Regions from separate parts of the Methylobacterium sp. E-012 genome, predicted to be linked through region 2. Evidence: riboswitches for the same ligand, from Rfam matches in the RefSeq annotation. Region 2 holds a riboswitch; each other region holds the start of a gene.

What was found. Region 2 has a riboswitch for cobalamin ahead of AC3IF1_RS25145 (TonB-dependent receptor). Riboswitches for the same ligand answer to the same signal wherever they lie in the genome.
Positions count from the first base shown of each region.
Region 1: linked by a shared signal. The riboswitch ahead of AC3IF1_RS10415 (CbtB domain-containing protein) and the one ahead of AC3IF1_RS25145 (TonB-dependent receptor) in region 2 are both predicted to bind cobalamin.
Region 3: linked by a shared signal. The riboswitch ahead of AC3IF1_RS00505 (TonB-dependent receptor) and the one ahead of AC3IF1_RS25145 (TonB-dependent receptor) in region 2 are both predicted to bind cobalamin.

Region 1 covers NZ_JBYQEY010000001.1:2,176,006-2,185,928, forward strand. Annotated here, with positions in the region: gene cobN (cobaltochelatase subunit CobN) at 1-2,288, opposite strand, end outside; gene cobW (cobalamin biosynthesis protein CobW) at 2,335-3,369, opposite strand; gene AC3IF1_RS10405 (DUF1636 family protein) at 3,366-3,767, opposite strand; gene AC3IF1_RS10410 (CbtA family protein) at 3,760-4,497, opposite strand; gene AC3IF1_RS10415 (CbtB domain-containing protein) at 4,514-4,696, opposite strand; cobalamin riboswitch at 4,732-4,926, opposite strand; gene AC3IF1_RS10420 (DUF4424 family protein) at 5,043-6,056, shown strand; gene AC3IF1_RS10425 (S10 family peptidase) at 6,118-7,701, opposite strand; gene AC3IF1_RS10430 (DNA polymerase III subunit chi) at 7,704-8,156, opposite strand; gene pyrG (CTP synthase) at 8,214-9,842, opposite strand.
Region 2 covers NZ_JBYQEY010000001.1:5,252,556-5,262,478, forward strand. Annotated here, with positions in the region: gene xseA (exodeoxyribonuclease VII large subunit) at 1-1,317, shown strand, start outside; gene AC3IF1_RS25140 (PepSY domain-containing protein) at 1,477-2,955, opposite strand; gene AC3IF1_RS25145 (TonB-dependent receptor) at 2,949-5,132, opposite strand; cobalamin riboswitch at 5,413-5,606, opposite strand; gene AC3IF1_RS25150 (methyl-accepting chemotaxis protein) at 5,957-7,666, shown strand; gene AC3IF1_RS25155 (substrate-binding domain-containing protein) at 7,806-8,777, shown strand; gene AC3IF1_RS25160 (HigA family addiction module antitoxin) at 9,086-9,454, shown strand; gene AC3IF1_RS25165 (RluA family pseudouridine synthase) at 9,703-9,923, shown strand, end outside.
Region 3 covers NZ_JBYQEY010000001.1:105,316-115,238, forward strand. Annotated here, with positions in the region: gene AC3IF1_RS00480 (glutaminase) at 1-286, shown strand, start outside; gene AC3IF1_RS00485 (MFS transporter) at 468-1,877, shown strand; gene AC3IF1_RS00490 (adenosine kinase) at 2,097-3,110, shown strand; gene AC3IF1_RS00495 (NADPH:quinone oxidoreductase family protein) at 3,115-4,086, opposite strand; gene AC3IF1_RS00500 (hybrid sensor histidine kinase/response regulator) at 4,142-6,229, opposite strand; cobalamin riboswitch at 6,745-6,942, shown strand; gene AC3IF1_RS00505 (TonB-dependent receptor) at 7,053-9,215, shown strand; gene polA (DNA polymerase I) at 9,372-9,923, opposite strand, start outside.

The sequences.
Region 1 (9,923 bases), 3.1 Mb from region 2:
GCCGCCGCCGCCCGGGTGCCGAGGAGCGTCGCGGCCCGGCTCGGGATCGCCCGGGGGTCGAGCGTCGCGAGGTTGCGCCCGGTGGGCAGCACGTCCGTGCGCCCCCGGGATGGGGAGCCGGACGGCCCTGGCGCGACGAAGTGTCCGTCGAGGGCTGTCAACAGTCCCGCACGCTCGCCGGCCGCCGATGCCACGAGCGCGGCCGGCGCATCGTCGGCGGCGCGGCCGAAGATGTGCAGCCCGTCGCGGAACACGGTTTCGCCGAGGTCGCAGAGATGCGCGTCGAGCCGGGTCAGCGCCTCGTCCATCGGCGTGTCCGGGCCGATGCCGGCGCCGTCGAGGAGCCCGGCCGCGGCGGCGTCGTCCAGGATGGCGCTGGCGATCACCGCGGCCCGGCGGGGATCGAGGACGCTGGCGGCGGCGTATTCCTCGACCAATTCGCGCAAGCGCGCGGCCTCGGGTGACGGCGCCGGTCCGGTGACGGCGGGAGTCAGATGGCCCAGGGCGATCCCGCCGAGGCGCCGCTTGAGCGGGGCGGCCTCCCCCGGATCGTCGACGATGAACGGGTAGACCACCGGGAGGTCGCCGACGCAGAGGGCCGGGAAGCAGTGCGACGACAGGGCCACGGCCTTGCCGGGCAGCCATTCCGCGGTGCCGTGGGTGCCGAGCTGCACCAGAACGTCGAAGCGCTGCCGCAGGCCGAGATGGAAGGCCAGATAGGCGTGCGTCGGGACGCGCTCCGGATCGTGGTAGCCCGCCTTCCGGTCGGAATCCCGCCCGCGATCCGGCTGGAGGAAGACCGTGAGGCCGGCATCGGCGGTCGCCATCCGGAATCGGAACACGCCGTCCATGCAGGCCGCGTCGGCCTCGGGCTGACCCCAGGCGTCGAGGACGGCGGCGCGGATCGTCCCGGGAAGCCCCTCGAACCAGACGGAATAGGCGGCGAGCGGCACGTCGAAAGCCGCCGGGCCTTCGGTCAGGGCCGCCATCAGGGCGCCGGGCTGCGGCAACGTGCCCGCCGCATAGCCAGCGGCGTTGAGATCGGCGGCGATGGCGCGGGCGCTCTCGGGGGTGTCGAGACCGACCGCGAAGCCCGCCCGTCCACCCCGGGCCGGGTAGTCTGACAGAACCAGCGCGATCCGCCGGTCGGATTGGGGCAGGGCGGCCAGCCGAAGCCAGCCCGCAGCCCGGTCCGCGAGGGCGGCGATCCCGGGCCCGTAGGACACGGCCCAGCGCTCGGCGAAACCCGCACGTTCCTCCGCTTCTTCCTTGAACGAGATCGGGAAACCCGAAAGCCGGCCGTCGAATTCCGGCAGGGCCACCTGCATGGCGAGGTCGGCCGCGCCGAGCCCCCGGGCCGAAGCCTCCCAGGCCGTCCGCGGGGACCCGACCGTGAAGGCCTGGAGCACCGGGCAGTCGGCGCCGTCGAGGACGAAATCGATCCCGTCCTCGCGGGCCGAGAACGCCGTGGCGGCGATCACGAGATCGGGCTTGCGCGCCCCCACGGCCAGGGTCACCGCGCGGGCGGCCTCGGGCTCCTTGAGGCTCGAGACCGCCATGGGCAGCACCCCGATCCCCCGGGCACGCAGGGCGGCGGCGAGGTCCACGAAGGGGGTGGTGTCGCCGCCGAGCACGGCGGATCGATAGACCAGGAGCAGGACCAGCGGCTCGGACCGGCTCCGCGATCCGGCGAGCGGGATCGCGCTCCGGGCAGCCGCCACGGCCGTGTCGAGGGGCAGCACGCCGCAACCGGGGCACCAGGGGAAGCCGCGCGGCAACGGCAACGGCGGCTCGACCGGGATGTCGGCACCGGTCCGGACCGCGAGCAGCCGCAGCATCCAGCGCAGGTTGTCCGAACCGCCCGCGCGGAAATAACCGTCGAGCTGCGCGGCGAGGTCGGGATCGGTGGAGAAGCCGGCGAGCCGCGGATCGGGCCGGTCGTCCCCCGGCAGGACCGCGAGCGTCACGCCATGCGTCCGGGCCGCCGCGGCGCAACGCTCGATTCCGTAACGCCAGTAATCCAGCCCGCCGAGGCAGCGGATCACGACGAGCTTGGCGCGCGCCACCACCCGCTCGACGTACAGATCGACCGAGAGCGGATGCCTTAGCTTGGCGAGCTTGGCGAGGCGCAGGCTCGGGAGCCCGGGCTCGGCGGCGTGCGCCTGCGCGATGCCCGCGAGGTCGCTGTCGGTGAACGACAGCACCACGAGATCCCCTGGCTCCTGCCCGAGATCCACCGCCGCCTCGCCCTCGTCGAGGGAGACGGCATCGATGCGCACGAGATGCATCGCGCGGGCCCTTAGATCGTGTCCGGACGGGCGCGCGTGACGGATTTCATCCCGCGAGCGCCGCCGCCACGGCGTCCCGGTCGAAACCCTTCAGGCCGATCACCACCAGCGTGCCGTCCCGGGCCTCGCCCGACCGCCAGGGCCGGTCGAAATGGTGGACGACGCGACGCCCGACACCCTGCACCACGAGGCGCATCGGCTTGCCCTCGACCTCGGCAAAGCCCTTGATCCGCAGGACGCCCGCGGTCTCCGCCGCCGCCTCGACCCGGGAAGCGAGGTCGGCGGCCGTCACCGCCGGGCGGATCGGCAGCGCCACGGTCTCGAAGTCGTCGTGGTCGTGATCCTCGCCATCGCCGTGATGGGAGGGACGGGCGTCCAGATCGTCCTCGGCCGCCGCGCCGAGGCCCAGCAGCACGCGGGGGTCGATGACGCCGTTCTCAGTCTCGACCACCTTCACGGCGCGGGGCAGATGGCCCTCCACTTCGGCCCGAACCCGGGCGCGGGTCGCGGCGTCGATCAGGTCGGCCTTGTTGAGCACCACGAGGTCGGCGCAGAGGAGCTGATCCTCGAACACCTCTTCCAGGGGATTGTCGTGATCGACCGACTGGTCGGCGGCCCGCTGGGCGGCCAGCGCCTCCGGATCCTCCGCGAAGGCGCCCGATGCGACCGCCGGCCCGTCCACCACCGCGACGACGCCGTCCACCGTAACCCGCGAGCGGATCGCCGGCCACTGGAAGGCCTGGACCAGGGGCTTGGGCAGGGCGAGGCCGGAGGTCTCGATCAGGATATGCTCCGGGGGCTCGGCGCGGCCGAGCAGCGTTTCGAGCGCCGGAACGAAATCGTCCGCCACGGTGCAGCAGATGCAGCCGTTCGGCAGTTCGACGATAGAATCTTCGGTGCAGCCCTCGACCCCACAAGCGGCCAGGAACGATTTGTCGAAACCGACATCGCCGAACTCGTTGACCAGGATCGCGAGGCGCCGCCCCTTGGCGTTCTCGACCACGTGGCGCACGAGCGTCGTCTTGCCCGCGCCGAGGAAGCCCGTAACGATGGTGCAGGGGATCTTGGCGACGAGGGTCATTCCGCGGCCTCCAGGGTGCCGGCCTGAGGCGGGCTCGGATCGGGGAAAGGGGGGATGCGCGCGATCACCCCGGTGCGGAACGCCGCCGGACGCTGCCGCCACGGCACGATGCCGTCGGGGGTCTTCGCGTAGGCGGACAGACCGTCCAAGATGATCTCGGCGGAGGCGGCCGGATCCAGGTCGCCATACACGTAGGTCCAGCGGTCGGCCGAGGCGACCGCCACCGTGCAGGGCCGCTTGCACACGGACAGGCACTCCGCCGGCTCGATCCGCAGGTCGGGCGCGTCGCCGGCCCGGTCCCGCAGGGCGTCGAGAAGCCGGGCTCCGGCCCGGGGACGGTCAGGATCGTCGCCCTCGCGGCGGCAGGTGGTGCAGACGTACAGGACGGTATCAGGCACGGGCGACCCCGCGCGCCGTCTCGCGGCCGAAGACCTGCCAGGCCCGGCCGAGCCCGAGGCCGATCAGCATCCAGAACACGAAGCTGATCGCCAGCGAGCGGGCGGCGAACTGCGCCGCCAGTGCCGCCGGAAGTTCGGACGCGCCCTCAGGTGCCTGGGGCGCCCCGGCCACGTGCGGGGCGATGATCAGGACGAGCCCGCCCAGGATCGCGATCAGCGTGCGGCGGATCGCGATCAGGTACAGGCCCATCCCGGTCGCCGCCGCGGTCATCAGCCACCAGGCCTGCCGGATGGCCAGCGGCGCGGCCTCGCTGCCGGGCAGTTCGGGGGGCAGCCCGAGGCCTGGCGCCAGGGCGACGCTCGCGAATCCCGCCACCGCGAAGGCGAGGGCGACCTGCGGCGTCGGCTCGCGCCCGCAAGCCAGCATGACGGCGCCGAGCAGAAGGGCGTAGCCGACGCCGCCGACCAGCGTCGCCAGCGCGGTGAACGCCATCCGGGGCAGGCCGGGAGCGGGCTCCCAGTCGGGTGCGGCATCGGGCGCCGCGTGGTCGTGGCCGGCATGGGCCAGCACGATCGGCAGGGCAAGCGCGGCCTGGTGGCTCGGCTCGGCATGCTCATAGCGCTCGGCCGCCACGATCAGCGGCGACGTGAGCGTGAGTTCGAGGCCCGTCACGACGACGGCCGCGAGAAAGCCGGCGGCCAGAGCCGCCGACAGAAGCCGGATGATCATCCCTGTGACGATGGCGTCAGTGGCAGGGGAAATTCTGGGTATGCCGGAAGTCATGCGCCGCGTTGTGGAACGCGATCGCCGGCGAGAAGCCGACCATAAACAGCAGGCCGAGGCCCAGGATGGCCGCGAGCGCGACGGCGACCGGGCGCTCCGACGAGCGGGCACCGACGGCGACGGGGGCGAGGGTCGAGGTGGTCATCGAGCGTGTCTCCAGCCGCCCCACCGGCGGCATTGCGGGATCCTGTCGTGACGGCAGGTCTCCTGGCTCGCGGGTCGACGCGCCTGCCGCCTTCCCGGATCGCTCCGGTGGCCCTCTGGCAGACGCTCACCGCTCACAGTTGCGGGGGCAGCCGCGGATTCGAGGCTCGCGCCCCTCACCGCATTCCCTTTTCACCCCGTCGCCGGGGCACCGTCACGCGATCGTTGTAGACGCATGACAGCTCTCGCACAACGGAGGCGCGACGGAATCCTGTCCGCATCACCGGGGACGGCGCTGAGCGGCCGTGCCGGCCATCGGATTCTCAAGACCCCTGAGCGTGATCGTGATGAAAACCCCGTCGCTGGCCCTCGCCCTGCTCATGGCGGCGTCCTTGCCCGGCCGGGCCGAGGACACCATCGCCGCGCTCAAGGCGGGCGGGCTCATCCTGGAGACGACCGGCCCGATCACCCTCGTGGCGGAGGACCTGACCCTGTCCGAGACGGCCGTGCAGGCCGATTACCGGTTCCGCAATGCGACCGAGGCCGATATCGAGGCGACCCTCGCGTTTCCGATTCCCGACATCGTCGGTGGTCCCGGGATGGCCGTGGCGATCCCCGATCCGGCGCATGACAACGTCCTCGGGTTCGACGCCGCGGTCGATGGCCAATCCGTCCCGTGGCAGGTCGAGCAGCACGCCTTCCTGACGCGGGATGGCCGGCCGGTCGAGATCACCGGCGAACTCGCGGACCTCGGGATCCCGCTGGTGCCGACCGTCGACGCGACGGCTGGCGCCCTGCGCCGCCTCCCGGAGAGCCGGCGCCGTCTTCTGATCGAGGCCCGCATCCTCGATCGGCAGGAGCACGCGGACGGCACGCTCGCGGACGTCCCGCTCTGGACGCTGAAGTCGCGGTTCTGGCGGCGGCAGGCGTTCCCGGCCGGGCGGGAGCTCGCGGTCCGCCAACACTTCGTGCCGAGCCTCGCCAGCCAGTCCGGCCTGTCCTTCGGCTCCCCGGATCTGGGGCCTGCGGCGATGGCCGGCTATGCGGACCGATTCTGCACGGATCCGGCCTTCGCGCGGCTCGCCCAGAGCCTGTACCGCCGGGCGAGTGCCGACGGCAGCCGGTCCTTTCAGGCCTACGAGGAGTCCCTCTCCTACGCGGTTGCCCCCGGGCATGGTTGGGCCGGGCCCATCGGCACGTTCCGGTTGATCGTGGACAAGGGTGATCCCGCGACAATGGTCTCGTTCTGCGGCAGCAACGTCCGGAAGACCGGGCCGACGACCTTCGAGATGGTGGTGAAGGACTACGTCCCGCAGCGGGATATCGACATTCTCTTCCTGAAGACGACCACGCGGGGCTGAGCCGGTTCGCGGACGCATTGCGAACCGCGCGACGTCCTCCGGACCCGCCCGGTGCCGGGCGTCAGGGTGCGTCCCTCGTGCGCTCGGTCGGGATGGCCGTCGGGCCCGCATCGCGCGCCTTCACGGCCTCTGCGTAGAGACGCTCCACGTCCCGGTGGAACGCCGCGCGGGAATCCGGGCGCGTGTAGAACATGTGGCCGCCCGGGTAGACCGACAGGCTCAGGCGGCCAGCGCCGTAGGCCGGCACCTGTGCGAGCAGGAGCTTCGAGGCGAAGTAGGGCGTCACCAGGTCGGTGAAGCCGTGCGCGACGAGGACGCGCAGCTTGCCGTCGAGCGCCAGCACGCCCTTGAGGTTTGAAAGAACCTCCGGCGCCTGCCGCCCCGAACCCCAGCTCCAGCCATGGTTCACCGCATTGTTCAGGAGCTCGTAGCGCATATTCGGCACGGGCCATTTCAGCGTACGGGCATAGAGATCGAGCATGGCGCTGGTGAGTGGAGCCTGGAGCGCCGTGAGCTGGGGATCCTCGAAGCCCGACTGCACCGCGTCCGGGTTCGGATCCCATCCGGTGATCCCGGTGTCGTAGGCGCTGGCGACGCGACCCTCGGCCCGGTCGATCTCACGCTGGACGCTGCGGGTCGACAGCCGTGCGGCCTGCCCGCGTACGAGGGTGGCGTCGAGCCCGACCATGGGGGCGACCTTCTCGGTCATCCGCGCCACCGCGCCGGCATCGGCCGGGCCCTTGAGAAGGTCGGCGAGATAAGGGCCGGACGCGTAGGCTTCCGACTCCCCGAGCAGGGCCGGCGTCGGCACGGTGCCGCTCCGCTCCAGGGCGCCGGCGGCGAGGGAGGGCAGCTTGAGCACGTAGCCCCAGGGATTGGCCCGCGGCATCTCGAGCCAACCGAAATCGAGAACCGGCGACAGCAGCACCATCCCGGACAGGCCGACGCCGATCTCCTCCTGCAGCTTCTCGGCGATCAACGGCCCGCGGAAACCGCCGTAGCTCTCGCCCACGTAGAATTTCGGGCCGGCCATCCGGTCATTGACCCGAAGGTACCGGGCGATCACCGCCGCCAGGGTCGCGGCATCGGAATCCACGGACCAGTAGGCCTTGCCATTGCCGTCCGCCGCGCGGCTGTAGCCGGTCCCGACCGGATCGATGAACACGAGATCGGTGAAGTCGAGCCACGTGCCGTCGTTCGAGGCCAGCGCCACCGGCTGCGACGGGCTGATGCTGGCGCCCCCCGTGGGCAGCCGCCAGGGGCCGATCGCGCCGATATTGAGATAGGCCGACGACGCCCCCGGGCCGCCGTTCACCGCGAAGGTCACGGGGCGCATCCGCCCGGCCTCGGGCGCCACCGTATAGGCGACGTAGGCGATCTCCGCCTGGAGCTTGCCGGCCTCGTCGACGAGGGGCAGGCTGCCCGCGGTGGCGGTGAAGTCCAGGGTCCGGCCGTCCGGGAGTGTGATGCTCTGCTTCGTCGTCGAATCCGGCGGCAGGCGGCGTCCCTCGGGGCCGCGGGGGGCCGCCCTGGCCTCCGCGGGGGGATGGCCGTGCGGCGCATCCTCGGCCCGGAGCGGTGGGGATCCGGCGAACGCCAGGGCGAGGCCGAGGGCGGCGCGGGCGAGGGGGCGGCTGAGGATCACGGTCAGGCCTTCTTGTTCCAGCGGCCCGAATCGTCCTGCTGCCAATAGGCCACCGCGTGGCCGGCCTCCTTGGCCTGCCGCCACTGCTCGCGGGCGCGCAACAGGGCGTCCTGATCGGTGCCGTCGAACAGGATGCAGATCCGCGCATAGGCATCGGCATCCGGCGGAAGGTCGGCGCCCTCCACGAGGAATCGGATCGAAGCGGTGTTGGGATTGACGTCGCGCAGGGTCAGCACGACCGGCTGGCTGCCCGAATCGGGCTCGCGGTCCGTGCCATGTGGCAGGAAGCTCTCGTCGGAATAGGTCCAGAGGTGGTCGTCAAGAGCTTGGAGCCGCTCTTCAGTGGCCGCCTGGATCGCGGCCTGCCAGCCGCGCTCGAGGGATCGCTCGACGAGGTTGGGCAGGACCCGCTCGAGCGGCTGCCGCTGCATGTGGTAGAAGAGGATCTCGGTCACGTCGGGTGGCATATAGGGCTACGGGCCGCGACGCGAGCAGCGGCGCGCCGCCGCGGCTCACACTAGGCGGCTCTGCTCGATCGCCGCGCCGACGAAGCCCTTGAACAGCGGATGCGGCTCGAAGGGGCGTGACTTCAGCTCCGGGTGGAACTGGACACCGATGAACCACGGGTGCCCGACATGCTCCACCGTCTCGGGCAGGAGCCCGTCCGGGGAGACGCCCGAGAACCGCAGGCCTTTGGCCTCCAGCCGCGCCCGATAGGCCATGTTGACCTCGTAGCGGTGGCGGTGACGCTCGGAGATGTGCTCGGACCCGTAGATGCCGGCGATCTTCGAATCCGGGTCGAGCTTCGCCTCGTAGGCGCCGAGCCGCATGGTGCCGCCGAGGTCCCCGACCGCGGCGCGGCGCTCCAGCTCGTTGCCGCGCAGCCACTCCGTCAGCAGGCCGACCACCGGCTCGGCCGTGTCGCCGAACTCGGTCGAATTGGCCTCCGGGAGCCCGGCAAGCGACCGGGCCGCCTCGATCACCGCCATCTGCATGCCGAAGCAGATCCCCAGATAGGGGACGCGCTTCTCGCGGGCGTAGCGGGCCGCGCGGATCTTGCCCTCGGCCCCACGCTGGCCGAACCCGCCCGGGACCAGGATGCCGTTCAGCCCCTCCAGGAACGGCGCGGGATCCTCGCGCTCGAACACCTCGGCCTCGATCCATTCGAGGTTGACCTTCACCCGGTGGCTGATGCCGCCATGGATCAGCGCCTCGGTCAGCGACTTGTAGGCGTCCTTCAGGCCCGTGTACTTGCCCACGATCGCGATGGAGACCTCGCCCTCGGGGTTGCGGACCCGCTCGGCGATGGTCCGCCAGCGGCCGAGATCCGGCTCCTCGCCGTGGTCCAGGCCGAAATGGCCGAGCACCTCCCGGTCGAGGCCGGCGGTCCGGTAGGAGAGCGGCACCTCGTAGATCGACGCCACGTCGAGGGCCTCGATCACCGCGCTCTCGCGGACGTTGCAGAACAGGGCGAGCTTGCGCCGCTCCTCGACGGGGATCGGCCTGTCGCAGCGGCAGAGCAGGATGTCCGGCTGGATGCCGATGGAGCGCAGTTCCTTCACGGAATGCTGCGTCGGCTTGGTCTTCAGCTCGCCCGCGGACGGGATGAACGGCAGGAGCGTCAGATGGACGTAGGCGCAGGTGCCCCGCGGCAGCTCCTGGCCGAGCTGGCGGATCGCCTCGAAGAACGGCAGGCCCTCGATATCGCCCACCGTGCCGCCGATCTCGACGAGCACGAAGTCGAAGGCGTCGTTGCCCTCCAGAACGAAGTCCTTGATCGCGTTGGTGACGTGCGGGATCACCTGAATGGTGGCGCCCAGATAGTCGCCCCGCCGCTCCTTGGCGATGATGTCCTGATAGATCCGGCCCGTGGTGATGTTGTCGGCCCGGCTCGCCGGCACGCCGGTGAAGCGCTCGTAATGGCCGAGGTCGAGGTCGGTCTCGGCGCCGTCGTCGGTGACGAAGACCTCGCCGTGCTGGGTCGGGCTCATCGTGCCCGGATCGACATTGAGGTAGGGGTCGAGCTTGCGCATCCGAACCCGGTAGCCGCGGGCCTGGAGCACCGCTGCCAGGGCCGCCGAGGCGAGTCCCTTGCCGAGGGAGGAGACCACGCCGCCGGTGATGAAAACGTACCGCGTCATGGGCCTCGGTCCATAAAGAAGCTGTCGGCGTTTGCCAAACGGCGAATGCCCCGGCCCGTGTATGGACTGGGGATCACGCAG
Region 2 (9,923 bases):
CTGGAGCCGGCGGGCCTCGGCGCCTGGATGGCCCTGCTGGAGGAGCGCAAGAAACAGCTCACCGCGGAAGGGTTGTTCGCCCCGGAGCACAAGCGGGCGATCCCCTATCTGCCGCGGGTGGTCGGCGTCGTCACCTCACCCACCGGGGCCGTGATCCGCGACATCCTGCACCGGCTGGAGGATCGGTTCCCGCGGCCCGTGCTGGTCTGGCCGGTGCGTGTCCAGGGCGACGGCGCGGCCGAGGAGGTCGCGGCCGCGATCCGCGGCTTCAACGCGCTGACGCAGGGCGGTCCGATCCCGCGCCCGGACGTGCTGATCGTCGCCCGCGGTGGCGGCTCGATCGAGGATCTCTGGGCCTTCAACGAGGAATGCGTGGTCCGCGCCGCCTTCGAGAGCGCGATCCCGCTGATCTCGGCGGTGGGGCATGAGACCGACACCACGCTGATCGACTACGTCTCCGATCGCCGCGCCCCGACCCCCACGGGGGCCGCCGAGATGGCCGTGCCGGTCCGGGCCGACCTGATCGCCACGGTCGCGGATTTGTCCGCCCGGGGCATCGGCGCGGTCGGGCGCCGGATCGAGCGCGACCGGGCAGACCTGCGGGCGCTCGGGCGGGCGCTGCCCGGCGCCGACGCCCTCCTGGCGGCCAAACGCCAGCGGCTCGACCTCGCGGAAGCCCGCCTCGCCCCGGCGCTGGCCGCGGGCGCCAGCCGCCACCGCGCCCGGCTCCAGCTCCTCCTCGACCGGATGGCCCGGCGCTCCCCCGACGTGGCGCTGGCCAACGCCCGCGCGCGGTTGGGGCGGATCGATCACCGGCCGTTGACCGCCCTGCGCAACGACGTGCAGCGCAAGGGCGAGGCCCTGGTCCAGCTCGGGCGCCGGCTCGTCGTGGCCCGTGACGCGAGCCTGGAGCGGGCCCGCGCCCTCCAGGCCCGCCGCGCCGACCGGTTGCTCGCCCTGTCCGACCGGCTCGCCCAGGCCGGTGCGCGCGGCGTCGAGCGGCGGCGCGACCGTCTGGAGGGCCTGGCGCAGCTCCTGGGCTCGCTCAGCTACCGCGCCGTGCTCGACCGCGGCTACGTGCTGGTGCGCGACGCCGCCGGCCTGCCGGTCCGCCGGGCTGCGGAGGCCGCCGCCGCCGCCCGCCTCAGCCTCCAATTCTCCGACGGGACCGTCGCCGCCGTGCCCGAGGGGACATCCGATCCGTCCCTGCCGCCAAAGCCCGGGCGTCGCGGAAGCACGCCCGCGTCCCCCACGCCCGGACGGCGAGCCAGCGCGCGTGCCGCAGCGACCCGACAGGGATCCCTGTTCGAGGCCTGAGCGGGCATTCTCGCCACGGCACGCGCAGGCTGCCGCCGTCGGCACGGGATGTCCGGCAGCCCCTCCTCGGCCGCGGCGCGTGTGCCACGGCTGACGTTCGGTCCGGTCGGCCGCGGCGCTTGCGGCCGGGCGACGCAGAAGCCGCCGATCGATCGGCTCTCAGAACCCGCCTGACCTCCCCGGAGCGGACGGGGTCCGCCGCAGCCTGCGCCAGCCCGCAACGATCCCGGTCACCGCGACGGACGCCGCCAGGAGATTCAGGATCCATTGGCCCGCATCGTGGCGCAGGCGGTTTCCGGTGAGCCCCGGCAGGTCGAGGCGGTGCGGGGCATCGAACAGCCAGCGGCTGATCCGGCCCGAGTGATCCAGCCGCTGCAGGATCCTCCCGTCCCGGGGGTCGATGTGGAGCCACGTCGAGGCCGGATCGTCGAAGCGCAGGCGCAGCACCGGGAGCGGCCGCGGATCGGCGCCGTGGGGATACCAGTAGGCATCGTAGGCGGAGAGCTGCTTGGCCGTCCGCAGGGAGCCGCCCGGCACAGCCCGAGCGGCCGCACGGGCGATGGTGCCGGCTTCGAGGTGGCCGCCCTCCGCCCCGGCGGCGCGGACGCACTCCGGCGCCTGGGCGACGATCCACCAGTCTCCCCCGATGGCGGCAAATCGCAGGCTTCGGGTCTCCGGCGCGGCGAAAACCTGCAGCTGCCGCGGGTTGAGCCCGAGCGGCGGCGGCGTTCCGGCATAGGCGGAAAGCAACTCCGCGGGCGGCCGGACCGACGAGAACCAGCGGTTCGGATTCATCGAGATCCAGCCGCTCACGATGAACGCGCCCAGGCCGATCCCGCCCGCGAGGCCGAGCAGGTGGTGCCAGCGCGCAAGCCCCCGATAGGGCGTCACGGCGCCGCCCGCGTAGCGTCGCCGGAGGCGCAGCCGCCAGATCCCGATCAGGAGGCCGCTCAGCGCCCCGAGGGACGCGAACCCCGACAGCCAGAGCAGGAGCGTCCGCCACAGCTCCGCGCGGGCGCGCAGGGGCGTGAGGTAGATCCAGTGCGCCACCGAGCCAACCCAGTTCCAGGCTCGCTCGGACCGGGTCGTGTCGAGGGCGATCTCGCCGGTGACCTGAGACACGTAGAGTTCGGTTCCCGCCGGATCGCCGAGGGCGACCTTTAGGAACGGCCGGAGCGGATCGTACTGGGCCGTGACGGTCCACTGGTCGCGCTTCACCGGCTCGACGCCCGCATCCGAAAAACCCGCGGCCGCGAGACGCAGCGCCTCGCCGGGCGTCACCGGCCCGAGCAATTCCCCGGTCCGCGCCGAGACCGTCGCCCGGGTCCCGTCGTGCTGGCTGATCCGGTAGACGGGCTCCGCCCCGCGCATCTCCAGTACGAAGGCCGCGGGTACGCCGACGAGGCCGCCGGCGCGGAGCGCGTCGTCCGGCGCAACCGAGACCCGATCCCAGGCGATCGGATCCAGCCGTGCCAGGTGCTCGGTCTCGGTGAGCGTCGGGAACGGCACGTAGAGCATGACCAGCCCGGAGCCGATCCACAGGGCGAAGAACAGCCCCGCGGCGATTCCGGCCCAACGGTGGAACAGGAGCAGCCAGCGCCGCCCCGCCTTGGCGACCCGCCGCGGCCGCCTCACCACGTCACCGTATAGGCGACCTCGACCGATCTTGGCCGCCCGAGCAGCCAGTTGGTTCCCACCCCGTTCGCGGCGTTGCCGCTGATCGCGTAGACTTTGTCAAACAGGTTGTAGACGCGCAGGCTCAGGCGCGATTCGGCCGTCACTTGATGGTCGAGGACGAGGTTGACGAGGCTGTAGGCCGGGCGCCGCGCCGTGTTGCCGAAGTCGCTGTAGACCTGTCCCACGTTCTGCAGACCGATCCGCGCGGTCCAGTCGCGGACGGGATCCCAGGTCAGCCAGAGGTTGGCCACGCGCTCGGGCACGTCGATCGGCTGGTTGCCGGCATACGAGACGGTGGCGCCGCTCACGGTCTGGTCGAACCGGTCGTACTGCGCGTGCAGGAGCGCGAGGTTGCCGTCGAGCCGCCAGCCCGGCGCGAACCGCCAGCCCAGCGCCAGTTCGAACCCCTGCGAGGATTGGCTTCCGACCTGCGTGGAGAGCGTCGGTTGCCCCGGCACGGCCGAGATCAGATTGTCCTTGACGATCCGGTAGCCGGCGACCGTCCATTCGAGGGCGCCGTCGAAGGCGAGACCCTTGGTGCCGATCTCGACCTGGTCACCCGTGGCGAGCTTGAAGCCCGCCAGGGACTGCGACAGGGTGATCAGGCTGTTCACCGGGTCGGTGGCGACGCTGTACTGGGCGTAGAGCGCGCTGTCCGGCGTCGGGTTGTAGACGAGACCGAACCGGTAGCCGAGGGCGCGGTAGGTTTTTTCGAATCGCGATCCCGTCTGCAGATCCTCCCGGTGGAGGGTCGGCACGTCGAGGCGCACCCCGGTGAGGAACGACAGCCTGTCGGATAAAATCACGCGATCCTCGGCGAAGACCGAGGCCTGGCTCGTCTGGGTGGCGTAGGCCGGCCGCGCTCGCCCGTCCTGCGGGAAATAGCCGGGATCGTAGCCGGTCAGCGGCACGCTGGTGGTCTGGTCGAAGTAAAAATTGTTCGTGTGGCGGAAGTCGATGTGGTTCACGTCGAAGCCGGCCACGAACGCGTTCTGCAGGCCGAACAGGCTGCCCTTAAGGCTCGCGTCGAGCCGGTCCCCGACCTGCTCCTGGCTGTGATAGATTTCCAGATCGTCGCTCCGGTCGACCAGCCCGGAGCCACGACTGTAGGAATACTGCTCGACGTCGAGCCAATGGCGCCGGCTGGTCAGCCGATAGGCGGTGTTGCGCACCGTGATGTCCGCCGAGGGCGACCACTCGGCCTTGAGCTGGGTCCAGTTGTCGGCCCAGGTGATCTTCGCGTCGCGGACGTTGTAGTTGTTGAATCGGATCAGGTCCGGGATCCGGCCCCCGACGAGCGGCGTGCCCCAGTAGCGCGCCGGCTCCTGGTAGCCGAGATCGTGGCTGAGCGTGAACGCGAGGTCGGGGCTCGGCTGGAACAGCAGGGCGGCCGAGACCGCGAGATTGCGAAAATCGCCCTCCGGCCGGACCCAGCCGTCGGCGCGGTTGCCACTGACGCTGAGGCGGTACGCGAAGGTGTCGCCGAACTCGACCTGTCCGAGCGCCCCGCCGGAATCGAGGGCGAGCCGCGCGACCCCGTCCGTCCCGATGACCGCGCGGGCCGTATTGATCGGCACGAAGACCGGTTTCTTCGGCACCACGTTGATCACGCCGCCGATGGCGCCGTCGCCGTAGAGCACCGAGGACGGCCCGCGCAGCACCTCGATCCGCTCGACGTTCCAGGTGTCGAACGGGAAGGTGACGGTGTTCGCACCCACGTAGAAGCGCGTGCCGTCATAGAGCTGCTGGATTGAGTTCGGGCCCGCGAAGCCGCGGGACGTGAAGGCGCCGTTGCCGTTGCCGGGTGCTGCGATCGTGGTGATGCCGGTCGCGTCCTGGGTCACGGCCTCGGCGATCGTATCCTGGCCGCGCAGCCGGGCGGTCTCGCCCGACACGATGTCGAGGCTCGCCGGCGTCTCCAGGGGTGTCAGGCCGATCCGGCTCGCGGTCCGGTCGGGCGTGCGCAGGTTGAGGCCGTTCGGCGTGACGCGGTTCGGATCGCCACCGGAGCCTTGGACGGAGAGTTCGTCCAGGGTGACGGCCTCCTGCGCCGCGGCGGGATTCGCCAGGAGTGTGAGGAGCAGGCCGCAGACCGGGGCGGACCCTGCGGAGCGGGGGTGATGGATCGATGGGGACATGTCGGGGAAAAGTCCGTGCGCAGCTCCCGCCGGCCTGATCGTCCTATAAGCAACGTAATAACATTGCAATTCCTCGATCGTCCGGATCGCGGACCGCCGACGAGCGCGGGAATGCGTCGTGGGCTCACGGTCGAACGAAACGAGACGGCGGGAACGGACATCGGGACGGGCGTCGCGGGCGCGCTTGCTGTGGCACGTCACCGCGAACGAGGCCTCGCCGACCGTGCGGGCGCACGGGCGTCTCGACACCCGCCAGGACACCCCGCCCGACGCGTTTCGCGTGTGACCACGGCTGACGGCAGGTCTCCTGGCTCACGGGTCACCGCCCTCGCACCGTCTTCCCGGGGATCACCCAGTGACGTGGTGGTGAAGGGCTCGCCGCTTACAGTTGCGGGGGCAGCCGCGGCCTCGGGACGGATCCCTCACCGCGTTCCCTTTTGATCCCCGAAGGGAACCGTCGGAAACAAGCTTGGCTGCGCGCGCCTGGCGCGTCAAGCGTCGGGAATACCCTGCCTGGGGATCCAGCGGCGCGAAGGTCGGTACGCCATCTTCAGCGGACAAACGAATCTCTGCCGTAGTTTTTAGAGCGTCTGCTGAGCACGCATCGTTTTTGTGGATTTAAGAGATGCGGGTTTGATAGCTTTCCCCGTCATACAATCCCGTATGTACTTTCCAATAGTTACGCAAAAAATGCTAAAAGATTTTTTATTTTGTCGAAATGAAATTTCTTGTCCTAGAAATCAACCGCTCTGTCATGGTGCGCGCGTTGATGTTGCGTATTATAACCTGACCGAATCGGCACTGATTTTAAGACGGTTAGGCGAATGTCGCAAGATGTGCATAGTACGGAAAAAAGATCCATTTTTAGCTTGAGAAAACTGATAGCTGGATCATTCGTCGTCCTCTTCATCCTGTCTATGTTGATCGGCATATTCGCGATCAGCCGTGTCGGGCTGATCAACCAGGCCGCACAGTCGGTGGTCGGCGAGATCGATGCCGTGGCCAATCTGGGCCTCATGAATGAGGACAGCCAGGAACTTCGGGCCCTGGATATCCTCGCTCATAACGCGCGCGGGAAGGACCAGGCGCGGTCTTACGAGGCCCAGCTCGAGACGGCGCAGCAAGCCTTCTCCACGGCCTGGAGTCGCTATGCGCCGACCGTATCCGGCCCGGAGGAGCAGGCGCTCGCACATCGGCTGCGGGAGGCGTGGCAGCATTTTCTGGCGCTCGAGAGCCAAGTGTCCGCGCTCGATCGGGCCGGCGAGCACGCCCTGGCCGATACGGTCGTGTTCGGCGCCTTCGGCGAGGACGCGGAGGCATTCCGGAAGGCGGTCCGCGCGGTCCTCGCCTATCGCCAGACGCGGGTCATCGATCAGACCGCGGCGACAGACGCGGTCGGCAGGGCGTCGACCCTCTCGGTGGCCGCCGCTCTGGGCATCGTGGCGATCCTGACCCTGGTCGTCAGCGGCTTCATCATCCGCAGGGTGGCCACGCCGCTCATGACGATGACCGGCATCATGCGGCGCCTCGCGGAGAACGACCCCGACGTGGCGGTTCCCGCGGGCGATCGCACGGACGAGATCGGCGCCATGGCCGGAACCCTACGGGTCTTCCAGGAGAACATGCGACGGTCCAGAACCCTCGAGCAGGAGGCGGCCGAGGCGCGCCTGCAGGCCGAGGCGCAGAGCCGACAGGAGATGGCCGAAATGGCCGGCCGCTTCGAGACGGCGGTCGGCGGGATCGTGACCACGCTCGCCACGGCCTCGACGCAACTGCGCGGGACGGCCCGGTCCATGACGGGGATCGCCAGTGAGACGGCGGTGCAGTCCACCGCCGTGGCGTCCGCGGCCGAGGAGGCCGCCGCCAACGTCAAGATGGTGGCCGAGGCTGCCGGGGATCTCGAGTCGTCGGTCCGCGAAGTCGGCCGTCAGGCCGAGGTCTCGTCCGCCATGGCAAACGGCATCGCCGGGGAGGCCGCGCAGACGGCTGCTTTGGTGCAGGCGCTGAGCGGGGCGGCCGCCCAGATCGGCGATATCGTCGGCATCATCTCGACTCTCGCCAAACAGACCAACCTTCTGGCGCTGAACGCCACGATCGAGGCCGCCCGCGCCGGGGATGCCGGACGCGGATTCGCCGTGGTGGCGGCCGAGGTCAAGGCTTTGGCGACCCAGACCGCAGCGGCCACGAACGACATCGCGCAGCATGTCGCGACCATCCAGGGCTCCACCTCCGATGTGGTCACGGCCATCGGCGGCATCACCACCCGCATCCAGGACCTGAGTGCGGCGGCGGCTTCGATCGCGGCGGCGGTCGAGGAGCAGAACACCGCCACCCAGGAGATCGCACGCAACATTACCCAGGCGGCGACCGGAACCGGGGAGGTGACGGCCACGATCACCGGCGTCGCGACCCGGGCCCAGGAGGCCGGATCCGCCGCCGGTCAGGTGCTGGAGGCGGCCAATGCGCTGTCCGGGCAGGCGGAGCACCTCGGCGGCGAGGTCGCCCAGTTCCTCCGCACCATCCGGGTGGCCTGAAGCCACCGCGCAGCGCCCCGAGGCCGTCGATCGCGTCGCCGGCCGCTCCCGCCCTCGGGCCCACCCGCAGAGACATGAGTTCATGCCCGCAAGACCCCGATTCTTAGCCGTCGCATCCTCCCGCCTGAGAGCTTCGGGATTGGCGCTGGTCCTCGGCATCGCCGCGGGCTGTGGCGCGCCCCCCGCCTCCGCCGGGACGATCGGTGTGACGATGGTCCCGCCCGTGGCGTTCTTTCAGTTCCTCCGCGACGGCATCCAGGAGCGCGTGAAGGCTTATCCTGGCCAATCCGTGCTGTTCGCCCATGCCGAAACCGGGGATGGCGCGAAGCAGATCGAGCAGATCAAGGCCTTCATCCGCGACAAGGTCGAGGCGCTGATCGTCCTGCCGGTGGAGGCCGCCGCCACCGCGGAGATCACCCGGCTCGCGCAGAATGCCGACATCCCCCTGGTCTACGTGAACAATGGCCCGCGCGAGGACTGGTTCGCCGGGCGGGTCGCGCTTGCCCTCCCGAACGACCTCGTGGCCGGACGGCTGCAGATGACCATGCTGGCGCAGATGATGAACGGCCAGAGACGGCTCGCGATCATCCGGGGACCGGCTTCCCACTCGGCCTCGGCCCTGCGGACGCAAGGGGTGAAGGAGGTGCTGGCGGGCTTTCCCGGCATCACGGTCGTCGAGGAAGCTGCGGCGGACTGGGACCGCCAGCGGGCTGCGTCCCTCGTGGCGAAATGGCTGGCCGACGGCCGGAAGATCGACGCGATCGCCGCCAACAACGACGAGATGGCGATCGGCGCGGCGGACGCGCTCGAAGCGGCCGGGATTCCTCTGGGACAGATCCTGATCGGCGGCGTGGATGGGACACTCGACGGCATCGAGGCGATGCATCGCAAGCGGATTCACGTGACCGTCTTCCAGGATGCGGCCCTGGAGGGCGGACGCGCCGTCGACGATGCCGTCAAGCTGATCCGGCATGAGCCGGTCCAGCAATACGATTGGATTCCCTTCGACCTCGTCACCGACCGGACGCTGCCGCGCTATCTTCGGACATGGGCGTGCGGCACCTGCATGGACGACGCGCCACGCGGCGAGCGCCCGACGGAAGGACGGTAGATGACGGATCCGGGATCGCGGAGATCGGCCCGGCACCGGTCCAATTCCACATCCAGTATGTTTTTGAAAAGATATCCGCCACTGTATCAGCATATTATATCTTATCGATGAATATAATAGCGATGTAAAATAAAATTCTATGGTATTTATACAATATAACCAACATGGAACGAAACGCGTTCTGCCGCGTAAACCGTGCGGTCCTTGGCGGCCACATGTCGGGATGTCGAAGATCTCTTGATTGCGTCCGCCAAGCTCTTGTCGGTCGACCGGGATATGGCCGGTCGGTATCGCGTGAGGAGCGCGCAATGCACACGACGTATCGACTGGAAAATCCTGGTCATCCGGGGGGTTTCGTGCGTCGGCAGATCCTGGAGCCGCGCAATTTGACGGCCATGAGCGCCGCCAGCAGGCTCGGCGTTCCGCGCCAAGTCCTGTCCGATTTTCTCGCGGAGAAAACCAGTCTCACAGCCGATCTGGCTCTGCGGATCGAAACCGCGTTCGGATGCGGGATGGAAATGCTGATGGAGATGCAGACGCTCTTCGACATTGCCCAGGCGCGGAAGAACGCGGGCGCGATCCGCAATGAGCTCGCGGCCACCTGCACGGACACGGGCAGCCATGGGCCCAACGAGCGGCCTCAGCCAATCATCAAGCGCGTTTACGCGTCCAGGTGATGCCGCCCCCCCAAGAAGGGGTAGCGGTGAAGCTGAAACCGCCCTCCTCGGAGGGCCGATCGGCGCGGGGACGAATGCGCCCATCCCCCTAAGGCGGGTTGAGGCGAGGACCGGCGGCGCCCGGCGCCTTTGCCGCTGCGCCTCTGCGATGATAGAGCCCAGCGACCCCATGGGTCCGGACGTCCGCGACGCCGCGGCCGATGCGCCCGGACGTTCCGTCCGAAGCGGAGACGGGTGCTGGCGGAATCATGACGACACGACCACCCCCCCGCGGCGGCTCGAAGGGGCGCAGGCCCCCGGCCGGCAAGTTCCAGGCTGACGGGCGTGCCCGCACCGGCCCCCGTACCTCCGCCCGCGATGCCGCCGAGCGAGCGGCCCGGAATCGCGGCGACGATGCCGGCGCGCGCGATCCGTGGACCGCGCAGGGTACCCCCCAGGCGGCCGCGAAGCCGAAGCCCCGCGTCGCCTC
Region 3 (9,923 bases), 5.1 Mb from region 2:
CCGCAACCCGGCGACCGGCCATTCGGTGGTCTCGGCGGAGCGGGCGCGCCGCATCAACGCGATCATGCTGACCTGCGGCCATTACGACGGCTCGGGGGAGTTCGCCTACCGGGTCGGCCTGCCCGGCAAGAGCGGCGTCGGCGGCGGTATCTTGGCGGTGGCGCCCGGCAAGGCCTCGATCGCCGTCTGGGCCCCGGGCCTCGACACGGCGGGCAATTCCCATCTCGGCCGCGTCGCCCTGGAGCAGCTGACCCAGCGGATGGGCTGGTCGGTGTTCGGGGTCTGAGGGCCGGTTTGACCGGTCTCTCCCGTCTCGACCGCGTCCTGAGGTGGCGTAACCTCGGTCAAGACCGTCACGCGATGGCAACCGCGCAGTCAAGCAGGCTCTGAGGCGCAGCTTGCGCCGCGGAGGGTTCCGCGGCACTGCGCCGGGGCGTCGATCCGGCGCCTGAGGGGGACGTGGCACCATGGCGACGATCACGGCGGCACGGGTGTCGGCCAGCGATCTCGATCCCGGCACCCTCCTCGCCCGCCTGGACCGCCTGCCCGCGACGCGGACGATCTGGCGCCTCGTGGCGCTGCTGGGCCTCGGCTTCTTCTTCGAACTCTACGACCTGCTGTTCACCGGCTACGTCGCCCCGGGGCTGGTGAGGGCCGGGATCCTCACGCCGACCACGCCCGGCCTGTTCGGGGCGAGCGGGGTCGCGAGCTTCGTGGCCGCCCTGTTCACAGGGCTGTTCATCGGCACCCTGGCGTGCGGCTGGCTCGCCGACCGGTTCGGGCGCCGGGCGATCTTCACGGGGTCGCTCCTCGCCTACACGGCGGCCAACGTCGCGATGGCCTGCCAGACCGAGGCGTTCGGGCTCAACCTCTGGCGGCTCGTCGCCGGGATCGGCCTCGGCCTGGAGATGGTGACGATCGGCAGCTACCTCTCGGAACTGGTGCCGAAGGCGATCCGCGGCCGCGCCTTCGCCCTGTGTCAGGGCATCGGCTTCACCGCGGTGCCGGTGGTGGCGTTCCTGTCCTACCTGCTGATCCCGACGGCGCCGCTGGGGATCGACGGCTGGCGCTGGGTCGTGCTGATCGGCGCCTCGGCGGCCCTCGTGGTCTGGTGGATGCGCGCGGGCCTTCCGGAGAGTCCGCGCTGGCTCGTGGAGCACGGACGGCTGGCGGAGGCCGAGGCGATCCTGCGGAGGCTGGAGGCGCAGATCGCCGACGAGACCGGCCGGCCGCTGCCGCCGCCGGCGTCGCCGGACCCGGTCCAGCCGCGCGGCGCCTTCCGCGACCTGTGGAGGCCGCCCTACCGGCGCCGGGCGCTGATGATGGCGGGCTTCAACGTCTTCCAGACGGTGGGCTTCTACGGCTTCGCCAACTGGGTGCCGACCCTGCTGGTGGCGCAGGGCATCACGGTGACCTCAAGCCTCGCCTACACGGCGCTGATCGCGCTCGCGGCCCCGATCGGGCCGCTGATCGGCCTCGCCATCGCCGATCGGTTCGAGCGCAAGCACGTCATCGTGGCCGCCGCCCTCGTCTACATCGCCTGCGGGCTGGCCTTCGCGCGGACCCGGGAGGTCGGCGCCATCGTGGCGCTGGGGATCGGGCTGACGCTCGCCTCCAACGTGATGTCGTACAGTTTCCACGCCTATCAGGCCGAACTGTTCCCCACCGGCATCCGCGCCCGGGCGGTGGGCTTCGTCTATTCCTGGAGCCGCTTCTCGGCGATCTTCACCGGGTTCGTCATCGCCTTCGTGCTGCGCGAGGCCGGTACCCCGGGGGTGTTCCTGTTCATCTCCGCGGCGATGCTGGTGGCCGGGCTGCTCGTGGGCCTGCTCGGGCCGCGCACCCGCGACGTGGCGCTGGAGAAGATCGCGGGGTGATGCCGGCCGCAGCGCGATGCCGAATCCATCATCGCCGCGGGCAAGGGCGGGGGGTCGAGACCCATATCGTCTCGGCGGGCATGCTGGACCTGAGGCCGCCCGGCCTGCGCCTGCCCGTCGCCGATCTGTTCGCCGATCTGCCGCCCCCCGCAGATCCCGCGGCTTGATCCCACCCGAGGCGGATGCCACAGCGTCGAGAACGCCAATCAGGACGCCCCGATGACAGCCTCCCTCGATCTCCTCGTGCTCGGCAACGCCATCGTCGACGTGATCGCCCGCGCCGACGACGCCTTCCTGGCCGAACAGGGCGTCACCAAGGGCGCGATGCAGCTCATCGACGAGCCCCGGGCGGAGGCCCTGTTCCAGGCCATGGGACAGGCCACGATCGTGTCGGGCGGCTCGGGGGCGAACACCGCGGTCGGGGCGGCGCTCCTCGGCGCCAGGACCGGCTTCGTCGGCAAGGTCCGGGACGACGCGCTCGGCGGCCTGTTCGGCCATGACCTCAAGGCCACCGGGGTCGACTTCACCGTCCCGGAGGCGAAGGACGGGCCGGCCACGGCCCGCTGCCTCATCCTGGTGACGCCGGACGGCGAGCGCACCATGAGCACCTATCTCGGCGCCTGCCAGGGACTCGGCCCGGACGATGTCGACAAGGCCCTCGTGAGTTCCGCGCGGGTGGTCTATCTCGAAGGCTATCTCTGGGATCCGCCCGCCGCCAAGGAGGCCTTCCGCAAGGCAGCCGAGATCGCCCACCAGGCCGGCAACGCCGTGGCGCTGACCCTGTCGGACGCGTTCTGCGTCGGCCGCTACCGGGACGAGTTCCTGGGCCTCGTGCGCGACGGCAGCGTCGACATCCTGTTCGCCAACATGGGCGAGCTCCAGAGCCTCTACCAGACCGACGATCCCGAGGCCGCCGTGGCGGCGCTGCGCGACGAGCGCAATGCCCGGGGCCGGCACCTGCTCGGCCTCGTCACCCGCTCGGCGGACGGCGCCCTGGTGGTGCAGGGCGGCGAGGTCCGCGCCGTCGAGGCGAGCCCGGTGCACGGGGTGGTGGACACGACCGGGGCCGGCGACCTGTTCGCGGCCGGCTTCCTGGCCGGCCACGCCCGCGGCCTCGACAACGTCGCCAGCGCCCGCCTCGGCGCCCTGGCGGCGGCCGAGGTGATCCAGCATATCGGCGCCCGCCCGCAGGCCGACCTGATCGGCCTGGCCCGGGAGCGCGGCCTGCTCTGAGGCGTCAGGGCCGCAGCAGCACCTTGCCCACCGCCGCCCGCCGGGTCAGCAGGCCGAAGGCCTCGGGGAACTCCGCCAGGGGGTAGGTGCCATGCACCTGCGCGGTGAGCTTGCCCTCGGCGACCCAGTCGAGGAGCCGGCGCTGGTCGGCCCGGTGCGCCTCCCGCTCGCGATCCAGGAAGGCGCCCCAGTGGACGCCCTGCACGTCGAGCTCCTTCAGGAGCATCAGGTTGAGCGGCAGCCGCGGGATGCCGCCGGCCGCGAAACCGACCACGAGGTAGCGCCCGCGCCAGCCGAGCGCCCGCAGGGCCGGCTCCGCATAGGCGTCGCCGACGGCGTCGTAGACCACGTCGACCCCGCCCCCGGAGATCCGGCGCAGGTCGTCCTTCAGGGTCGCGGGATCGTAGACCAGGCCCGCCTCGGCCCCGTGGGCCCGGGCGACCGCGAGCTTCTCCTCCGAGGAGGCGCAGGCGATGACCCGGGCGCCCATCAGCCGTCCGAGTTCCACGGCGGCGAGGCCAACGCCCCCGGAGGCGCCGAGCACCGCGAGCCACTCCCCGGGCTGCAGGCGCGCCCGGTTGGCCAGCGCATGGAGCGAGGTGCCGTAGGTGATGGTGAGCCCGGCCGCCTGTTCGTCCGGCACCCCGTCCGGCACCGGCGTGAGCCGGCCGGCATCGATCGCGATCCGCTCGGCGCAGCAGCCGTGCCCGGCATGGACGATCACCCGGTCGCCCACGGCGACGCCGGAGGCCCCCTCCCCCAGCGCCTCGACCACGCCGACCCCTTCGCCGCCCGGCGAGAACGGCAGCGGCGGCTTCACCTGGTAGCGCCCGGCCACGATCAGCGTGTCGAAGAAGTTCAGCGCCGCCAACCGGATCCGCACCAGGGCCTGCCCGGGCCCCGGGACCGGATCGGGCCGCGCGGCGATCTCCAGATGCTCCGGCCCGTCGAGCCTCGTGCACAGCAGCGCCCGCATCGCGTTCTCTCCTCCCCGGCCTTTCGTGCCGATGAGGCCCGATCCGGCCGCGCGGTCAAGCCGTCCCGATCATCTCGCGGATGCGCGCCCCCAGCACCTCGACCACGAACGGCTTGGTGATCACCTGCATGCCGGGGGCGAGCTGGCCGCTGCCGAGCACCGTCGCCTCCGCGTAGCCGGTGATGAACAGCACCTTGAGCCCCGGGCGCTTCTCCCGGCCGGCCTCGGCCATCTGGCGGCCGTTCATGCCGCCGGGCAGCCCGACATCGGTGACCAGCAGGTCGATGCGCACGTCCGATTGCAGGACCTTGAGGCCGGCGCCCCCGTCGGCGGCCTCGATCGCCGTGTAGCCGAGATCCTCCAGCACCTCCGTCACCAGCATCCGGACGGTGGGCTCGTCGTCGACGACGAGGACCGTCTCCCCCGGGGCGGCGCGGGGCGGTGCGCCGATCGCCGCGTGCGCCTCCTCCTCCGGCACCGCGCCGGCGTGGCGGGGCAGGTGGAGGCAGACCGTGGTGCCCCGGCCGACCTCCGAGACGATCCGCACCTGGCCACCCGATTGCTGCGCGAAGCCGTAGATCATCGACAGGCCGAGGCCGGTGCCCTGCCCCAGCGGCTTGGTGGTGAAGAACGGCTCGAACACCCGGTCGACGATCTCCGGCGCCATGCCGGTGCCGGTATCGGCGACGCAGAGCGAGAGATACGGCCCCGGCGGCATGTCGTGGTGCCGGGCGGTGGGCGCGTCCAGCCGGGCATTGGCGGTCTCGATGGTGATCCGCCCGCCCTCGGGCATCGCGTCCCGGGCGTTGATGCACAGGTTGAGCAGCGCGTTCTCGAGCTGCGGCGGGTCGACCAGGGTCAGCCACAGGCCGGGGGCGGCGATCACCTCGACGACCACCGCCGGTCCCACGGTGCGCCGGATCAGCTCCTCCATGCCGGCGACGAGACGGTTCACGTCGGTGGGCTTCGGGTCGAGGGTCTGGCGGCGCGAGAAGGCGAGCAGCCGGTGCGTCAGGGCGGCGGCGCGCTTGGACGCGCCCTGGGCCGCGTTGATGTAGCGGTCGACATCCATCATCCGGCCCTGGCTCAGCCGGGTCTGGATCAGCTCCAGCGAGCCGGAGATGCCGGCCAGCAGGTTGTTGAAATCGTGGGCGAGGCCGCCGGTGAGCTGGCCCACCGCCTCCATCTTCTGCGATTGCCGCAGGGCCTCCTCGGCGGCCGCCAGGGCGTCGGCGCGCTCGCGCTCTGCGGTGAAGTCGCGGCCGACCGCGTTGATCACGCCGTCGCCGGGCCGGGCCGCCCAGCTGATCCAGCGGTAGCTGCCGTCCCGGTGGCGGTAGCGGTTGTCGAAGCGTGCGAGGCGCTCGCCCGCCGAGAGCTGCTCCGCCCCCGCGATCGTGCGCGCCAGATCGTCCGGGTGGACGAAGTCGATCAGCTTGGTGCCGACGAGGGCGTCCGCGCCCCAGCCCAGCACCTCGGTCCAGGCCGGGTTGACCGCGGTGATCGTGCCGTCGAACAGGCAGCGGAGCATCATGTCGGAGGAGAGCGTCCACAGGGCGTTGCGGTCGGCGGTCCGCTCCGCGACCTGCTGCGCCAGGGTGGCGTTGAGGCTGCCGAGTTCCGCAAGCGCGGTCTCGAGCTGGGCCCGGCTCTCGGTGAGGGCGGCGTCGGCCAGCACCCGCCCGGTGGTCTCGTTGGTGAGGATGAACAGCCCGGCGACACCGCCCACGGCATCGAGCACCCGCGAATACGAGAAGGTCCACCACGTCTCCCGGGCGCCCCGGTCGGTGTCGAGCTGCCACGGCAGGTCGACGAACCGCTCTGGCCGGCCCTCCAGGGCGGCCGCGATGATCGGCCCGGCCTGCTCCCAGGCATCGGCCCAGACGGCGTCGAACCGCGCCCCCATGGCCCAGGGCAGCCGCGGCCCCAGCAGCGGGAAGTAGGTGTCGTTGAAGAAGAAATGGAGATCGGGCCCCCAGGCCAGGATCATCGATTCCGGCGAGTTGAGCACGAGCGAGAGCGCCGCCCGGAACTCCGCCGGCCAGGTCTCCGGGGGGCCGAGGGGGTGGCCGGTCCAGTCGCGCGCGCGGATCATGCGCGCCGCTTCGCCGCCGCCGGCGAGGAAGGAGAGGGGGTCGGTCACGAGTTCGGAATGCAGCATGTCATGGGCGTACGGCGTATGACTGCCTTTGGCGGCATCTCCAAGATGCCGCTCGCGGTTCGAGGACGTCGTTACAGAACGCCGTCTTTGCGAGCGGAGCGAGGCAACTTAGGGCAGCGGGACATTCGTGAGCGTGGCGCCGACTGGATGGCTCCGCGCCGCTCGCAAAGTCGGTCGGGCCGAGCTTCGATCCAACCAGCTTCCTAAAGCCTGAACCCAATTAGCTTAAGCATGCGATGACTGCTCGCGACCCAACCCAGCCGCCGGGAACGTCGTTTGCGTTTCTCCAAAGCAGTCGTTCGCCGGACCTCAATCAACTTCGGCTCAGGGGGGGACAGCGGAAGTTGGCTCGACATCCGGAAGCGGACCCCGGCATGAGCCTGTTCTAGTCCCATCGGCAGCGATCGGCCACTCGCAAAGGCGATTTCCGGAATGCAGCCAAAAGGGCACACACCACAGGAACCCGTTTCGTCGCGTTGACCGAGCGTCGGCCGATCACCTAGCCTGACCGTGACGGTTCCCCCCGGGGATCAAAAGGGAACGTGGTGAGAGTGAAAGCTCGATGCCACGGCTGCCCCCGCAACTGTAAGCGGCGAGCCCAGCACCACCGCGTCACTGGATGAGCCTCATCCGGGAAGACGGTGCGAGGGCGGTGACCCGCGAGCCAGGAGACCTGCCGTCAGCCGTGGTCACACGCGAAACGCGCCGGGCGGGGTGTCCTGGCGGGTGCCGAGACGCTCGTGCCCGTGCGCGATCGGCGAGGCTTCATTCGCGGTGACGTGCCACTGCCGTCGCCCGAGGTCCCGTGTCTCATCGTCCGACCACCCGAACGCTCGCGACCCTGTCGGGCGTCAGCCTCGCTGTCCTAGCGTCAGCGGCTGTAGCTCAAGACCGATCCATTCCCAGTGCCGCAACCACCGAAACGACGCTGGAGGAGATCTCGGTAACCGCGGAGACCGCGGCAGCGGCGTCACCGCAGGCCGGTCCATCTGCCAGCGCAGGCTATGTCGGGGGCACGACCGGCATTGGCGGGATCAGCACGCCCGTAGCCTCCGCCAGTTCCGGCGTCATCACGGGCGCGCAGCTCAACAGCCGGCCGGTGACCCGGCCCGGCGAGGTGCTGGAGGCGGTGCCGGGCCTGATCGTCACCCAGCACTCCGGTGAGGGCAAGGCCAACCAGTTCTTCCTGCGCGGCTTCAACCTCGACCACGGCACCGATATCGCCCTGTTCCTGGACGGCATGCCGCTCAACATGCGCACCCATGCCCACGGCCAGGGCTACGCCGACATCAACTTCCTGATCCCCGAACTCGTCGGCGCCGTGGAGTTCCACAAGGGGCCGTACTTCGTGCGCGACGGCGACTTCGCCTCCGCGGGCTCGGTCCGGATCGACTACCTCGATACGACCGCCAAGAACGTCGCGCTGACCTCGATCGGCAGCTTCGGCTACAAGCGTGCCCTGTCGATCACCACCGTGCCGCTGGCCGAGGGCAACCTGCTCCTGGCTGGCGAGGCGCAGGTCTACGATGGGCCGTGGGTCGTCCCGGACGCGCTGCGCAAGATCAACGGGGTCGCCCGCTACAGCCAGGGCACGCCGCTCGACGGCTTCTCGGTCACCGGCATGGCCTATGCGGCCCGCTGGACCGCGACCAACCAGATCCCCGAGCGCGCGGTCACCGAGGGGCTGATCGGCCGCTACGGCACGATCAACCCTACGGACGGCGGCGATACCTCGCGCGTCTCGCTCTCGGGCAAGTTCAGCGCGACAGACGACACCGGCGTGACGCGGGCCTCGGCCTACGTGATCCGCTCACAACTCAACCTATTCAACGACTTCACCTATGTCCTGAACGACCCGGTCAACGGCGACCAGTTCCACCAGCTCGACCAGCGCATCATCGGCGGCGGCGAGGCGCTGCACATCTTCCAGGGCGATCTGTTCGGGCTGCCGATGGAGAACGAGATCGGCGTGCAGACGCGGACCGACAGCATCCGGGTCGGCCTGTTCAACACCACGAACCGGCAATACCGCTCCGGCGTGCTCGACGACCGCGTGCTGGAGACGAGCGGCGCCTTCTACTTCGACAACCGGGTCCGCTGGACCGACTGGTTGCGCACCAGTGTCGGCTTCCGCGCCGATGGCTACTATGCGAGCGTCGTCTCGGACACGCCGGCCAATTCCGGTCGAGCGCGCGACGGTATCGTCAACCCGAAGCTCGGCCTGACCCTCGGACCATGGTTCGACACCGAGCTTTACGTGAACTACGGCGGCGGCTTCCACTCGAACGACGTGCGCGGCGTGACCGCCACGATCGACCCGACGAGTTCGTTGTTCAACACCACCCGCTCGCCGTTCCTGGTGCCCTCGACCGGCTACGAGATCGGCCTGCGCAACCGCTCGATCGCCGGGCTGGAGACGAGCCTCGCGCTGTTCCGGCTCGATTTTGCCTCGGAGAACCTGTTCCAGGGCGATACCGGCACGACGGAGCCCAGCCGCCCGACCCGGCGCTTCGGCGTGGAATGGACCAACCGCTATGCGGTGACGCCGTGGCTCTCGCTGGAAGGCGACTTGACGATCACCAACGCCCGCTTTTCCGACTACGATCCGGTCGGCAACCGGGTGCCGGAGGCGCCCACCACCATCGCGTCGGCGGGCATCACCTTCGGCGAACCGCTCGGCTGGTTCGGCTCGCTGCGGTTTCGCTACTTCGGACCGCGCCCGCTGATCGAGGACAACTCCATCCGCTCGCGGCCGACCGCGCTGTTCAACGGTCGGGTGGGCTACAACTTCGAGAATGGCATCAGCGTCTCGCTGGACGTGCTGAACCTGACGAACAGCAAGTCCGACCAGATCACCTACGCCTACGTCTCGCGCCTGCCGGGCGAGCCCACCGAGGGGCTGATCGACCGCGTCTTCCACCCGGTGGAGCCCACCGCCGTGCGCCTGACAATCGCGGGTCGGTTCTGATCTCACCCGCCTGCATCCGGACATTCGGAATGCCGCCTTTGGGTCGGGAGCGGGCGCAGCAATAACGTCCGCTCCTTTGCGTTGCCGCCCGAAAGCGGACCGGCGGAAATCCCCCTTCTCGGACATCGCTAAGGCCAAGCTGGTTACATTCCAACCCTAGTGCGCCTCCTGCCAGTTCCCCGCCGCCTTGGCCTCCACCACCAGCGGCACCCGCAGCGTCAGGGCCGGGGCCGGCGCCTCTTCCATCACGCTGGCGATGATCGGGATCGCCCGGTCGACCTCGTCCGCGGCGGTCTCGAAGACCAGCTCGTCGTGGACCTGCAGCAGCATCCGCACGTCGAGTTTGGCCGCCGCCAGCGCCGCCTCCATCCGGGTCATCGCCCGGCGGATGATGTCGGCGGCCGAGCCCTGGATCGGCGCGTTGATCGCCTGCCGCTCGACGCTGGCGCGCTCGGACGGGTTGTTGGAGCGGATCTGCGGATAGTGGCAGACCCGGCCGAACAGGGTCGTGACGTAGCCCTTGTCGCGGCAGCTGCGCTTGGTCGAGTCGATGTAGTCGCGGATCCCCGGGAACTGCTCGAAATACTGCTTGATGAACGCCGAGGCCTCCTCGCGGCCGATGCCGAGCCGGTCGGCCAGCCCGAAGGCCGAGATGCCGTAGATGATGCCGAAATTGATCGTCTTGGCCCGCCGCCGCAGGTCGGGGGT